3 regions of the Bradyrhizobium sp. SZCCHNR1015 genome follow, and region 3 is predicted to be linked to each of the others. Evidence: predicted binding sites of a transcription regulator. Region 3 holds the regulator's gene; each other region holds the start of a gene.
What was found. The regulator PhoB, encoded in region 3, activates phosphate uptake and scavenging genes when phosphate is short. The targets are predictions, from matches to a motif close to TGTCATNNANCTGTCAT.
Positions count from the first base shown of each region.

Region 1: QX128_RS22175 (DUF2794 domain-containing protein) is a predicted target of PhoB. The motif match lies at 2,574-2,590, and genes of this name have one in related genera.
Region 2: ugpB (sn-glycerol-3-phosphate ABC transporter substrate-binding protein UgpB) is a predicted target of PhoB. The motif match lies at 2,464-2,480, and genes of this name have one in related genera.

Region 1 covers NZ_JAUEYW010000013.1:69,940-74,216, forward strand. Annotated here, with positions in the region: gene QX128_RS22160 (ABC transporter permease) at 1-402, shown strand, start outside; gene QX128_RS22165 (Bax inhibitor-1/YccA family protein) at 679-1,470, shown strand; gene QX128_RS22170 (GNAT family N-acetyltransferase) at 1,626-2,153, shown strand; gene QX128_RS22175 (DUF2794 domain-containing protein) at 2,197-2,562, opposite strand; gene QX128_RS22180 (DUF1223 domain-containing protein) at 2,981-3,763, opposite strand; gene acnA (aconitate hydratase AcnA) at 3,952-4,277, opposite strand, start outside.
Region 2 covers NZ_JAUEYW010000023.1:34,478-38,754, reverse strand. Annotated here, with positions in the region: gene ugpE (sn-glycerol-3-phosphate ABC transporter permease UgpE) at 1-159, opposite strand, end outside; gene ugpA (sn-glycerol-3-phosphate ABC transporter permease UgpA) at 159-1,040, opposite strand; gene ugpB (sn-glycerol-3-phosphate ABC transporter substrate-binding protein UgpB) at 1,090-2,409, opposite strand; gene QX128_RS30490 (CaiB/BaiF CoA-transferase family protein) at 2,621-3,823, opposite strand; gene QX128_RS30485 (organic hydroperoxide resistance protein) at 3,945-4,277, opposite strand, start outside.
Region 3 covers NZ_JAUEYW010000002.1:474,093-478,369, forward strand. Annotated here, with positions in the region: gene pstA (phosphate ABC transporter permease PstA) at 1-619, shown strand, start outside; gene pstB (phosphate ABC transporter ATP-binding protein PstB) at 616-1,440, shown strand; gene phoU (phosphate signaling complex protein PhoU) at 1,471-2,187, shown strand; gene phoB (phosphate regulon transcriptional regulator PhoB) at 2,204-2,911, shown strand; gene QX128_RS05900 (trypsin-like serine protease) at 3,059-4,277, shown strand, end outside.

The sequences.
Region 1 (4,277 bases), on a different contig from region 3:
TCGGTGGTCTCCAACCTCGCGCTCGCCATCCGCGGCGCCAGCGCGGTGACCTTGATCTCGGCCATCCTGGTGCTCGGCGGCGCGCTGGCCGCTGGCCACCGCCACCGGGTCTACGACGCGGTCATCCTGAAGACCCTGGGCGCGACGCGGCTGCGGCTGCTCGGCGCCTACGCGCTCGAATATCTGATGATCGGGTTTGCCACCGCCGCGTTCGGCGTCATCGCCGGCTCGGTCTCCGCTTGGCTGATCGTGACCCGGCTGATGACCTTGAGCTTCGCCTGGCAGGCGGGCAGCGCCGCGCTGGTCGTCTTGGCGGCGCTGATCGTGACCGTCGGCCTCGGACTGGCCGGCACCCTGCTCGCGCTGAACCAGAAGCCGGCGACGGTTCTTCGGAATCTCTAGCGGCTTGATCGAGCGCTTGCGCGCTCATGCCGCACGGTTAACGCGATTTATACGGCTGGGACGCGTTCGGAGCGACATTCAGCCGCGCGTGGAAGCTTGCGGCGGATATGCTAGTTTCCCATCTAGGGAATGGGCTCAGAGACCTGCCAAAGATGGCGAATTTGCCGATGACGCAAATTTAATATCGATGGCAGCGGGTATGAGATAGGGTTTTTCGAGAACCGGCTGAAGGTCCTGCCAGGATCGGGCTGCCGGGCAACCAACGGGAATTCGACCATGTCGGACCTCAACCGCAACTATGCTTCACCCTTTGGCCGGGTGGCCGGGCGCGCCGATGCCGCGACCGTCGACGCCGGTCTGCGCGCCTACATGCTGCGCATCTACAATTACATGAGCATCGGCCTGGCCATCACCGGCCTCGCGGCGCTCGGCGTCTACATGGCGTCGGTGACCGGCGATCCGGCGGCCGGCGTGTTCAAGTTCGGCAACGCCTATCTGACGCAGTTCGGCTACGCGATGTTCGTGAGCCCGCTGAAGTGGCTGTTCATCCTGGCCCCTCTGGTCATGGTGTTCGCGATCTCGGCCGGCATCAACCGCCTCGCGCCGTCGACCGCTCAACTCCTGTTCTGGGTGTTTTCGGCCTTGATGGGCATCTCGCTGTCGTCGATCTTTCTGGTGTACACCCACACCTCGATCGTGCGGGTGTTCTTCATCACCGCGGCGACGTTCGGCGCGCTCAGCCTGTACGGCTACACGACCAAGCGTGACATGACGGGCATGGGCTCGTTCCTGTTCATGGGCCTGATCGGCATCGTGCTGGCGAGCCTGGTGAACCTGTTCCTGGCGAGCTCGATGCTGCAGTTCATCGTCTCGGTGATCGGCGTGTTCGTGTTCGCCGGCCTGACCGCCTGGGATACGCAGCGCCTGAAGAACGAGTACATCTACGGCTACGCCTCCGCGGGCGGCGACATCGCCGAGCGCGCAGCGATCACCGGCGCGCTGTCGCTGTACCTGAACTTCATCAACCTGTTCACGCTGCTGCTGCAGCTGCTCGGGCAGCGCGACTGATCCAACCGCTCGAACGAGCGACCTTCGAAGCCCCGGCCTCACCGCCGGGGCTTTTCGTTTGCACAAACCCGATTGCGACCGGCGCAAAGCGGCAGCGACAGCCATGCCGCGAGGCCGGATTGATCGCCGCGTCCGCGTGGGTATGCTTGCACCCCATGTCGAACATTGAAATCCGGCCCACCCAGGAGGCCGACCTCCCCGCCATCACCGCCATCTACGGCCAGGCCGTCCGCGAGGGCACGGCCACCTTCGAGCTCGACCCTCCGGATCTGGCGGAGATGACGCGCCGCTTCCGGGCGCTCCGCGACGGCGGCTTCCCCTATTTCGCCGCCCTGCTGGACGGAGAGGTGGTAGGCTATGCCTATGCCGGGCCCTACCGGCCCCGCCCTGCCTATCGCTTCACGGTGGAGAACTCGGTCTATCTCGCTCCCGCCAGCCAGCGTCGCGGCATCGGGATGCGACTGATGCGGCAGCTGATCGACGCCTGTGAGGAGGGAGGCTTTCGCCAGATGATCGCCGTCATCGGCGACTCCGCCAATGCCGGCTCGGTCGGGCTGCATACCGCCTGCGGCTTCCAGATGATCGGCACCCACCCGAGCGTCGGCCTGAAATTCGGCCGCTGGCTCGATACTGTGATGATGCAGCGCCCGCTCGGGGCCGGGAGCAGCGACGTCCCGGCGTAAAAGCGACGCCGGTCGAAATGTCGTGATCACCCGGCGGGTCGGATCAGACCAGCGCCGGCTTCGGCGCGATCGCCAGCAACACGCGCTCAAGCTCGTGGCCGCGGCGCAGGATCAGCCCGGTGGCCGAGATCACGCTGTACATGCCCTGCTTGCGTGCGAGACGCGGATCCTTCTCGATGCGGTAGATCGGCACCTCGGACGCCCGGCGAAACACGGAGAAGACGGCCCGGTCACGCAGGAAGTCGATCGAATAGTCGCGCCACTCACCGTCGGCGACCATGCGACCGTAGAGGTTCAGGATGCGGTTCAGCTCCAGGCGGTCGAACGTCACCCGGTTCGGCGCTGCGGCCGCACTGCGCGCCGCCGCGCGGTTCTCGCTGGGGTCGGCGTCCTCCGGCGTGAGGTTCATTGGCGTCCTCCTGTCATCTGTGTGACATGATCGCGCCATCCGGCAGAAGCCGCAAGGGGCCGTTTTCGTTGTTGAAGTTCGACCGAGCCTGCAAGGTCATCAGTTCCGCGAACACGCAAGCGTCACGGGATCGTTAGCGGAATCATAATCGCGCCGTCTTTCCGCCCACCGACCGCCCCCGACCTTCGGCATAAGATTCGTGTGCGTTGGCCCGGTCCTTTCGGTTCCGGATTCCTCAGCCCCCAGCCCCCCGGGGTCGTCAGGATCGGGTCTATTCACAAGTAAGGCAAAGGGCCAACGCAAGTTGGTCCTTTTGCTTTTCTGGCGTGAGCTGCCGGAAGATGTCGCGGCGCGCCGTCGCACGGACGTGACGCGCCTCACGCAGGTCAGCGAAAACGAAGATCGGGACGACGGAAGATCAGCGCTCGGGACCACGCGCCGTTGCTGAAGCCCGTCCGCCCAACGGCAACTCGGAAAAGGCGGCGCCGAGCATCGGCCCAGGGCGGTCGCGACTGCCGTCCTGCACATAGACGACGGTGCCATCGACGCCCTCGCGGGCGATCTTCTCCAGCGGCACGCTCCAGCTGACCGGCGACCCGGTCCAGTCACCCAGCTTCTGGAGACCGCGAACGACGTTGTAATAGGTCAGGTCGCGGCCGCTGTTCTCGCCGCGCCCGACCGAGATCGGGACCACCCGCGAGATCGAGCAGACCCAGACCTCGCCGTGCCGGCGCGGCGCATGCTCGCTGGCCGCGGCGACCGAGACGGAGAGCTCCTGGCCGTCAACCGACAGCCTCACCGGCACCGACATCACCGCGCCGCCCTGGACGGTTTCCTCGATCGCGCCTTCGATCGCCTCGCGGTCGCTGCCGATCACATGCACAGAGCCGTTGATCACCGCCTGCGGCGTATAGACCTCGCGGTCCCCGCGCGCACGAGAATAGGCCCGCTGCCGGGCCGTGAAGCGGGAGTCGGCCAGCGTGTCCTTCCAGCCGAGATAGTCCCAGTAGTCGATCGGCAGCGACAACGCGATGACCGAAGGATCTCTGGCGAGCTCGCCGAGGATCTTGTCAGCCGGCGGGCAGGACGAACAGCCTTGAGAGGTGAAGAGTTCGATCACCGCACGGGGATCGGATGCGGCTGGCCGGACGAAAGCGATGACCGCACAGACACTCAGCGCTGCGCGCGACCACCACGACATCTGTCCACTCATCGCCACTGTCCCGTCTGGACCACCGTCCGCTGCGCCCTGCGCATCACTGCATCCGCGATGCCGTCCTCGTAGTTAACAAACCGAAAATGCAAAGGAGGCGGCCTTTGTCATAGGCCGCCTCCTTCATCACCCGCTACTCACTTCAGAGTGAGCCAAACTGTCGCATCGCGCTTTGGTTAAGCGGCGAGCTTGCGCAGCACGTAGTGCAGGATGCCGCCGTTGCGGTAGTAGTCGAGCTCGTCGAGCGTATCGATCCGGCAGAGCAGCGGCACCTGCCGCGCCGCACCGTCGGCCGAGACGATCTCGGCGGTCAGGGTTTGGCGCGGCTTCAGGTCGCCCTGCAGGCCCTTGATGGTAACCTTCTCGTCGCCCTTGAGGCCGAGCGAGGACCAGGACGTGCCTTCCTGGAAGGTGAGCGGCAGCACGCCCATACCGACCAGGTTGGAGCGATGGATGCGCTCGAAGCTCTGGCAGATCACGGCGCGGACGCCGAGCAGCCGGG
Region 2 (4,277 bases), on a different contig from region 3:
GTGCCCGCCCGGCAGCAGCGACATCTGCCCATTGGCGATCACCGCATTGTCCTGCGTCGAGGCGACGAATGCGAGATAGACCGGGAACGCGACGATCGCGATTCCGATCCACAGGATGACATGCGCGACGTAGCGTCGAATGCCTTCTTGCTCGACCATCAGTAGGTCACCTTGCGCTCGACGAAGCGGAACTGGATCGCCGTCAGCACGATGACGATGACCATCAGAACGACGGATTGTGCAGCCGAGGAGCCGAGATTGCCGCCGAGCAGGCCATCGGTGTAGACCTTGTAGACCAGCGTCTCGGTGGACTTGCCAGGACCGCCGCGGGTCATCGTGTCGATGATGCCGAACGTCTCGAAGAAGGCGTAGACGATGTTGATCACCAGCAGGAAGAAGATGGTGGGCGACAGCAGCGGGAAGGTCACGGTCCAGAACCGCCGCATCGGCCGCGCGCCGTCGATCGCCGCGGCCTCGAGCACGCTGCGGGGGATGCTCTGCAGCCCGGCGAGGAAGAACAGGAAGTTGTAGGAGATCTGCTTCCAGGCGGCCGCGAGGATGATCTGCAGTGCCGCCTGGTCGCCGTCGAGCAGCGGATTCCAGTCGATGCCCATGGCGCGCAGATAGCGCGAGATCACGCCGAGCGAGGGGTGCAGCATGAAGATCCAGAGCACGCCCACCACCGGCGGCGCCACGGCATAGGGCCAGATCAGCAGCGTCCGGTACAGCGTCACGCCGCGCAGCGGCTTGTCCGCCATGACCGCGAGCAGCAGCGCGACCGACAGCGACGAGAATGCGATGGCGAACGAGAAGCCGAACGTGCGGAGAATGGCCTCGAAATAGTCCGGCTGGCTGAGCAGGTCGGCGTAGTTCTCGAACCAGACGAAGCTCGTGGACAGGCCGAACGCGTCCTGCAGCAGGAACGACTGGATGACGGCCTGGATGGCGGGCCAATAGAAGAAGATCAGCACGATCGCGAGCTGGGGAGCGACCAGCACGAACGGCAGCAGCTTTGACTGGAAGATGGCGTTCTTCTGCATGATCGGTCGGCGAGCCGGCAGGCCGCGGGTGGCCTGCCGGCTCTTGGCCTTATTTCACGGCCGTCTTTTCGAACTGGCGCAGCATCTGGTTGCCGCGCTCGACGGCGGCGTCCAGCGCCTGCTTGGCGGTCTTCTTGCCGGCCAGAGCCTGCTCGATCTCCTCCGACCAGACGTCACGCAGCTGCACCATGTTGCCCAGGCGCAGGCCGCGGGAGTTCTCGGTCGGCTCCTTGTTGGTCAACTCGAGCAGCGGGGTCTCCAGATAGGGCTGATCCTTGTAGAAGCCCTCGGCCTTGGCCTTGGCATAGGCGGCCTTGGTGATCGGCAGATAGCCCGACGCCTTGTGGATGTAGACTTGGCGGTCGGTGTCCGAGAGGAAGGTCAGGAACTTGGCGACGCCCTTGTACTCATCGGCCGACTTGCCGCCCATGACCCAGAGCGAAGCGCCGCCGATGATCGAGTTCTGCGGCGCGCCCTTCACGTCGGGGTAATACGGCATCGGCGCGGCGGTGAAGGCGAACTTCGCCTGCGCCTTGACGTTGCCGAAGAACGCCGACGAGGTCAGGTAGATCGGGCATTCGCCCGAGGTGAAGCGGCCCTCGCCGGTGTTGGTGCGGCCGGCGTAGTCATAGGTCTTGTCCTTCTGCAGCTCGACCAGGTTTTCGAGATGCTTGACCTGCAGCGGACCGTTGAACTCCAGCACAGTGTCGAAGCCGTCGAGACCGTTCGCCTTGCTGGCGAGCGGCACGTTGTGCCAGGCGGAGAGCTGCTCGAGATTGACCCAGGTTACCCACGAGCCGGAGAAGCCGCAGGTCGGGTGGCCGGCCGCATGGAGCTTCTTGGCGGTCTCGAACAGCTCGGGCCAGGTCTTCGGGATCTCGGCGTTGACCTTCTTCAGCTCATCGAGATTGACCCACATGACGGTGGAGGACGAGTTGAAGGGGAAGGACAGCATTTCGCCCTTCGAGGTCGAATAGTAGCCGGTGATGGCCGGCAGGTAGCTCTTGGGATCGAACTTCTCGCCGGCGTCCTGCATCAGCTTGTAGACCGGCTTCACGGCGCCGGTGGCGGCCATCATCGTGGCAGTGCCGACCTCGAACACCTGCATGATATGCGGCGCATTGCCGGCGCGGAACGCGGCGATGCCGGCATTCATCGTGTCGGCGTAGTTGCCCTTGTAGGTCGGAACGACCTTGTAGTCGGTCTGCGAGGCGTTGAAATCGTTGGCGAGCTTGACGATGACGTCGTTGTTGGCGCCGGTCATCGCGTGCCACCACTGAATCTCCGTCACCGCGTGTGCGGGTGCGGCGGCGCCAAGGACCAGCGTGGCTGCCGCTGCGGCGGCTGTCCAGAATTGTCGAAGTGACATTAAAAAAATTCCTCCCATGGAACGTCATCGGCGTCGCGGCCGTAGCAGCGCGAGATGACAGTTTTGTGAATGTATAACCGGTTGGATCGTCAGCGGAAAGCGCGTTCGTCGCGGCTTTGCGGCGCAACGCCGCGAGTTGTGCGAGACGGCGCGGCGCCCGGGCGATGCCCGAGGCGACGCTCGCGTTGCGAGACGACAGGCTGATGGCGCTTCACCGCTTGCGCTCTGCGCACACCGTGCCCTCGGACAGCAGGGCCTGGATCTCGGGCTCCGAGTAGCCGAACTCGCTGAGCACCTCCTGGGCATGCTGGCTGAACTTCGGCGGGGTGGAGCGCAGGCTCGGCTTGGTGCGTTCGAGCCGGATCGGCGACGCCACGCCCTTGTACCAGTCCTTCTCGATGACATCGCCGCGGTGGATCGTGTGCGGATTGGTCAGCGCCTGGTCGATCTTCTGCACGGGTCCCGCCGGCAGGCCGGCTGCGAGGAGCCGGTCGCACAGCGGCTCCGCCTCGAATTGGCTGAACACGGCGGCGAGCTCGGCGCGCAGAGCCTCGCGATTGGCGACGCGATCCTTGTTGCGGGCGAAGCGCGGATCGGTGCCGAGTTCCGGCCGGCCGATTTCCTTGGCGAGCTTGCGGAAGGTGCCGTCATTGCCGACGCCGATGAAGATATCGTCGGTCCTGGTCGGGAAGATCGCATAGGGCACGAGGTTCGGATGCTCGTTGCCGGTCAGCGACGGCGGCTTGCCATGCATGAAGTAGTTTGCGGTATGCGGATGCATGATCGCGAGGCCGGTCTCATACAGCGTGACCTCGAGGAACTGACCGAGCCCAGAACGCTGCCGTTCCGACAGCGCCATCAGGATGCCGATCGCGGCATAGAGGCCGGTCGTGATGTCGACCAGCGGCACGCCGATCCGCATCGGCCCGCTTTGCGGCGAGCCGGTCGCGGCGATCATGCCGGTCATCGCCTGGATGATCGCGTCATAGCCGGGATTGCCGCCGCGCGGACCGTCGGCACCGAAGCCGCAGATGCGGCAGTGCACCAGCTTCGGGAATTTCTCGCGCAGCGTGTCGCTGCCGATGCCCCACTTCTCCAAGGTGCCGGGCTTGAAGTTCTCGATCAGCACGTCGGCGGTCTCGAGCATCCGCATCAGCACGACGCGGCCGCCCTCGGACGCGAGATCGAGGCCGATCGAGCGCTTGTTGCGGTTGATCCCGACGAAATAGGCCGCGTCCTCGTCGTGGAACGGAGGGCCCCAGTCGCGCACTTCGTCGCCGGCCGGCGGCTCGACCTTGATCACGTCGGCGCCGTGATCGGCCAGGATCTGCGTGCAATAGGGCCCGCCGAGCACGCGCGTCAGATCGATCACGCGCAGTCCGGCCATGGCGCCGGGAGCAAATTGAGGTGTCATCGGATGTCGCGAGGTTGGTTTCAGCTCGCGATCATTAAGCATTGCTGCGGCGGTGGCGCAAACGGGGGCTGCCATGCGGCAGGACAACGGAGGTCGTCCTGCCGCACGACGGAATTGAAGCTCAGACGACGGTCAGCTTGACGTCGACATTGCCGCGCGTGGCGTTGGAATAGGGGCACACCTCATGCGCCTTGGCGACCAGCGCCTCGGCGTCAGCCTTGGCGAGGCCGGGCAGAGAGATGGCGAGCTCGACGGTGATGCCGAAGCCGCCTTCCGAGCGCGGCCCGATGCCGACGGTGGAGGTCACCGACGTGTCGGCGGGAACCTTCGGGCCGCCCTGCGAGCCGACGAACTTCATCGCGCCGATGAAGCAGGCGGCGTAGCCGGCCGCGAACAGCTGCTCGGGATTGTTGCCGGCGCCGCCGCCGCCACCGAGCTCCTTCGGGGTGGAGAG
Region 3 (4,277 bases):
CATCGGCGTCGGCATCGGCGCGCCGCTCGGCCTGTTCGCCGGCACCTATCTGGCCGAGTACGGCCGCAACGACCGCCTGACCTCGGTGATCCGCTTCATCAACGACATCCTGCTGTCGGCGCCCTCGATCATCATCGGCCTGTTCATCTATGGCGCTGTCGTGGTGCCGATGGGCGGCTTCTCGGCGCTCGCAGGCTCGCTGGCGCTGGCGGTCATTGTCATCCCCGTGGTGCTGCGCACCACCGAGGACATGCTGCTGCTGGTGCCCAACCCGCTGCGTGAGGCGGCCTCGGCGCTCGGCCTGCCGCGATCGCTGGTGATCCGGCGCATCGCCTATCGCGCGGCGCGCTCGGGCCTGATCACCGGCGTGCTGCTGGCCACCGCCCGCGTCGCCGGCGAGACCGCGCCCTTGCTGTTCACTGCGCTGTCGAACCAGTTCTGGAGCCTCAACCTCTCCAAGACGATGGCCAACCTGCCCGTCACCATCAACAACTTCGTCCAGAGCCCCTATGCCTATTGGAAGCAGCTGGCCTGGAGCGGAGCCCTTCTGATCACTCTGGCCGTGCTCGCCCTGAATGTCAGTGCACGCATTCTCGGCGCCGAGAGGAACGCAAAATGACCGACCTGTCCGTATCCGTCAGCCAGCCCAATCCCGCCGCGCTGAACGGCAAGGTTTTGCCGGAAGCCCCCGCCAAGGTGACCGCGCGCAACCTGAACTTCTATTACGGCGATCACCACGCGCTGAAGAACATCAACCTGTCGCTGGGGACCAACCGCGTCACCGCGTTCATCGGTCCATCCGGCTGCGGCAAGTCGACGCTGCTGCGCATCTTCAACCGGATGTACGATCTCTACCCGGGCCAGCGCGCCGTGGGCCAGCTCATGCTGGACAACACCAACATCCTCGATCCCAAGCTCGACCTCAACCTGCTGCGTGCCCGTGTCGGCATGGTGTTCCAGAAGCCGACGCCGTTCCCGATGACGATCTACGAGAACATCGCCTTCGGCATCCGGCTTTATGAGAAGATCTCCAAGTCGGAGATGGACGACCGGGTCGAGAAGGCACTGCGCGGCGGCGCGTTGTGGAACGAGGTCAAGGACAAGCTCAACGCTTCGGGCCTGTCGCTGTCAGGCGGCCAGCAGCAGCGGCTGTGCATTGCGCGCACCGTGGCGGTCCGGCCGGAGGTGATCCTGTTCGACGAGCCGTGCTCGGCGCTCGATCCGATCTCGACCGCCAAGGTCGAGGAGCTGATCCAGGAGCTCGCCGAAAACTATACGATCGCCATCGTGACGCATAACATGCAGCAGGCGGCGCGCGTCTCCGACAAGACCGCCTTCATGTATCTCGGCGAGCTGATCGAGTTCGACGACACCAGCAAGATCTTCACCTCGCCGAGCGATCGGCGGACCCAGGATTACATCACCGGCCGGTTCGGCTGACGCCGACGACATTGACTTCAGGAGATCATCATGGCCAGTGAACATACCGCCAAGGCGTTCGACAGCGATCTGCAGGATCTCACCCGGCTGGTGTCGGAAATGGGCGGCCTCGCCGAGCGTCTGATCGTCGATTCCGTCGATGCGCTGGTGCGGCGCGACATCGCACTCGGCCAGAAGGTGGTCGCCACCGACGCCGAGGTCGACAAGCTGCAGCGCATCATCGAGGAGCGCGCCGTTCTTACCATCGCCCGGCGACAGCCGATGGCGGTCGACCTGCGCGAGATCGTCGGTGCGATGCGGGTCGCCACCGATCTGGAGCGCATCGGCGATCTCGCCAAGAACATCGGCAAGCGCGTCGCGGCGCTGGAGAGCGACTTCCATCCGCTCAAGCTGATCCGCGGGCTCGAGCACATGACCGACCTGGTGCAGTCGCAGGTCAAGACGGTGCTGGACGCCTATGCCGCGCACGACCTGCCGGCGGCGATGACGGTGTGGAAGGGCGACGAGGAGGTCGACGCCATCTGCACCTCGCTGTTCCGCGAACTCCTGACCTACATGATGGAGGATCCGCGCAACATCTCGTTCTGCATCCATCTGATGTTCTGCGCCAAGAACATCGAGCGCATCGGCGATCACGCGACCAACATCGCGGAGACCGTCTTCTATATGATCGAAGGCCAGCAGATCATGGACAAGCGCCCGAAGGGCGACATGACGAGCTTCGCATCGACGATCCCCGGCAACTGAGAGAGACGGTTCTGACATGGGCGCCCGAATTCTGGTGGTGGAGGACGAGGAGGCGCTGACGACGCTCCTGCGCTACAACCTCGAGGCCGAAGGCTACGAGGTCGAGACGGTGGCGCGCGGAGACGAGGCCGACACACGGCTGAAGGAGCGCGTTCCCGATCTCGTCGTGCTCGACTGGATGCTGCCGGGCCTGTCCGGCATCGAGCTGTGCCGCCGCCTGCGGGCGCGGTCCGAGACCCGGCAATTGCCGATCATCATGCTCACCGCGCGCGGCGAGGAGAGCGAGCGCGTGCGCGGCCTCGCGACCGGCGCCGACGACTACATCGTCAAGCCGTTCTCGGTGCCGGAGCTGCTGGCGCGCGTGAAGGGCCTGCTGCGGCGGGCGAGCCCGGAGCGGCTGGCGACCGTGCTGTCCTATGGCGACATCGAGCTCGACCGCGAGAAGCGCCGCGTGGCGCGCTCGGGACGGCCGATCGATCTCGGCCCGACCGAATACCGCCTGCTCGAGTTTTTCCTGGAGCATCCCGGCCGCGTGTTCAGCCGCGAGCAGCTGCTCGACAGCGTCTGGGGCCGCGACATCTATATCGACGAGCGCACGGTCGACGTCCATATCGGCCGCCTGCGCAAGCTGCTCAATCCGGGCCGCGAGCAGGACCCGATCCGCACCGTGCGCGGCGCCGGCTATGCGCTCGATGATCGCTTCGCCAAGAGCGAGCAGGTGTAAGGGGCGATCGGGCGTGAGGATGAAGCAGGTGTGAGGCGCGAGGGGGCCCGATTGAGGAGATCGCGGTCCGCTTTCCGCCACGCCGCCGCCGTCTTGATCGTGTCTGCTTCGTGGCCCGTCACGATGTTTCGGTCCCAGCGGACGCCCTTGATCAAGACCATCATCATATCTCTAGCCGTGCTGCTCGGCAGCGCGGCGGGCGCCGCGGCCGCCGAGCTCGAAGACGCGGTCGCCGCGGCGGGAAACGGACAGCACGCCGCGGCGATGCGCCGCCTGCTGCCGCTGGCCGCCAAGGGCGATGCGCGGGCGCAGTTCGACGTCGGCTTCATGGAGGCCTTCGGCTGGGGCCAACCGCGCAACCCCGCCGAGGCGCTGGCGTGGTATCGCAAGGCCGCCGATCAGGGCCTCGCCGTCGCCCAGCATTATCTCGGCATCGCCTATGTCAACGGCGAAGGTGTCGCGAGCAATTATGGCGAAGCCGGCCGCTGGTTCAGCCGCGCGGCAGCGCAGGGCTTCGCCCAGTCGCAATACATGCTGGGCCTGATGCTGCTCGACGGTCGCGGCGTGAAGCAGGACGTCGTGCAGGGCTACGCCTGGCTGGTGATGGCGGGTCGCAGCGGCGTGCGATCGGCCGGCCGCGACGTGCAGAGGGTCAAGCTGACCGAGCCGCAGCGCGTCCAGGCCCAGAGCGCCATTGCGGCCTGGCGGCCGAAGCCGGAATCGGCGGAGGCGGGCGTCGCCGCTCCGCGTCCGGAGCAACTGCTCGGGCTCGACCGCCACATCGGCGAGGTCGTCGATCCCACCTCGTGGCCGGCGTCGTCGATCGGCGTCGTCACCGTCGCGCAATACTCGACCGGCGGCTGGTGCACCGGCACGCTGGTCGCGCCGCGCGTCGTGCTCACCGCCGCGCATTGCGTGTTCAACGGCGTCGCGCAGGTCAGCCCCGGCAATGTCCGCTTCCTGGCCGGCATGAACAGGGGCACGCCGGCGGCATCGTCGGTCGCCGACAAGCTGATCGTGGCGCCGGACTTCGTCCCGACCCGGCACGACAGATGGTCGCTCGACCGCTCGCCCGCCGATTGGGCGCTGATCGTGCTGAAGGATGCGCTGCCCTCGAAGCCGGTCGCGGTCAAGGCGCTGACGCGGGAGGAACTGCAGGCTGCGACCAAGGCTGGCGCCATTTCCGAGATCGGCTACGGCCAGGAGCGGCGCTATTCGCCGACCGGCCAGCGCAATTGCAGCGCCGGCATGACCAGCGATGCCCGGCTGCTGACGGTGCATTGCCTCGCCAATTTCGGCTATTCGGGCTCGCCGATCCTGGCCGAGGTCGGCGGGCAGCCGACCGTTGTCGGCATCTTCTCGGCGT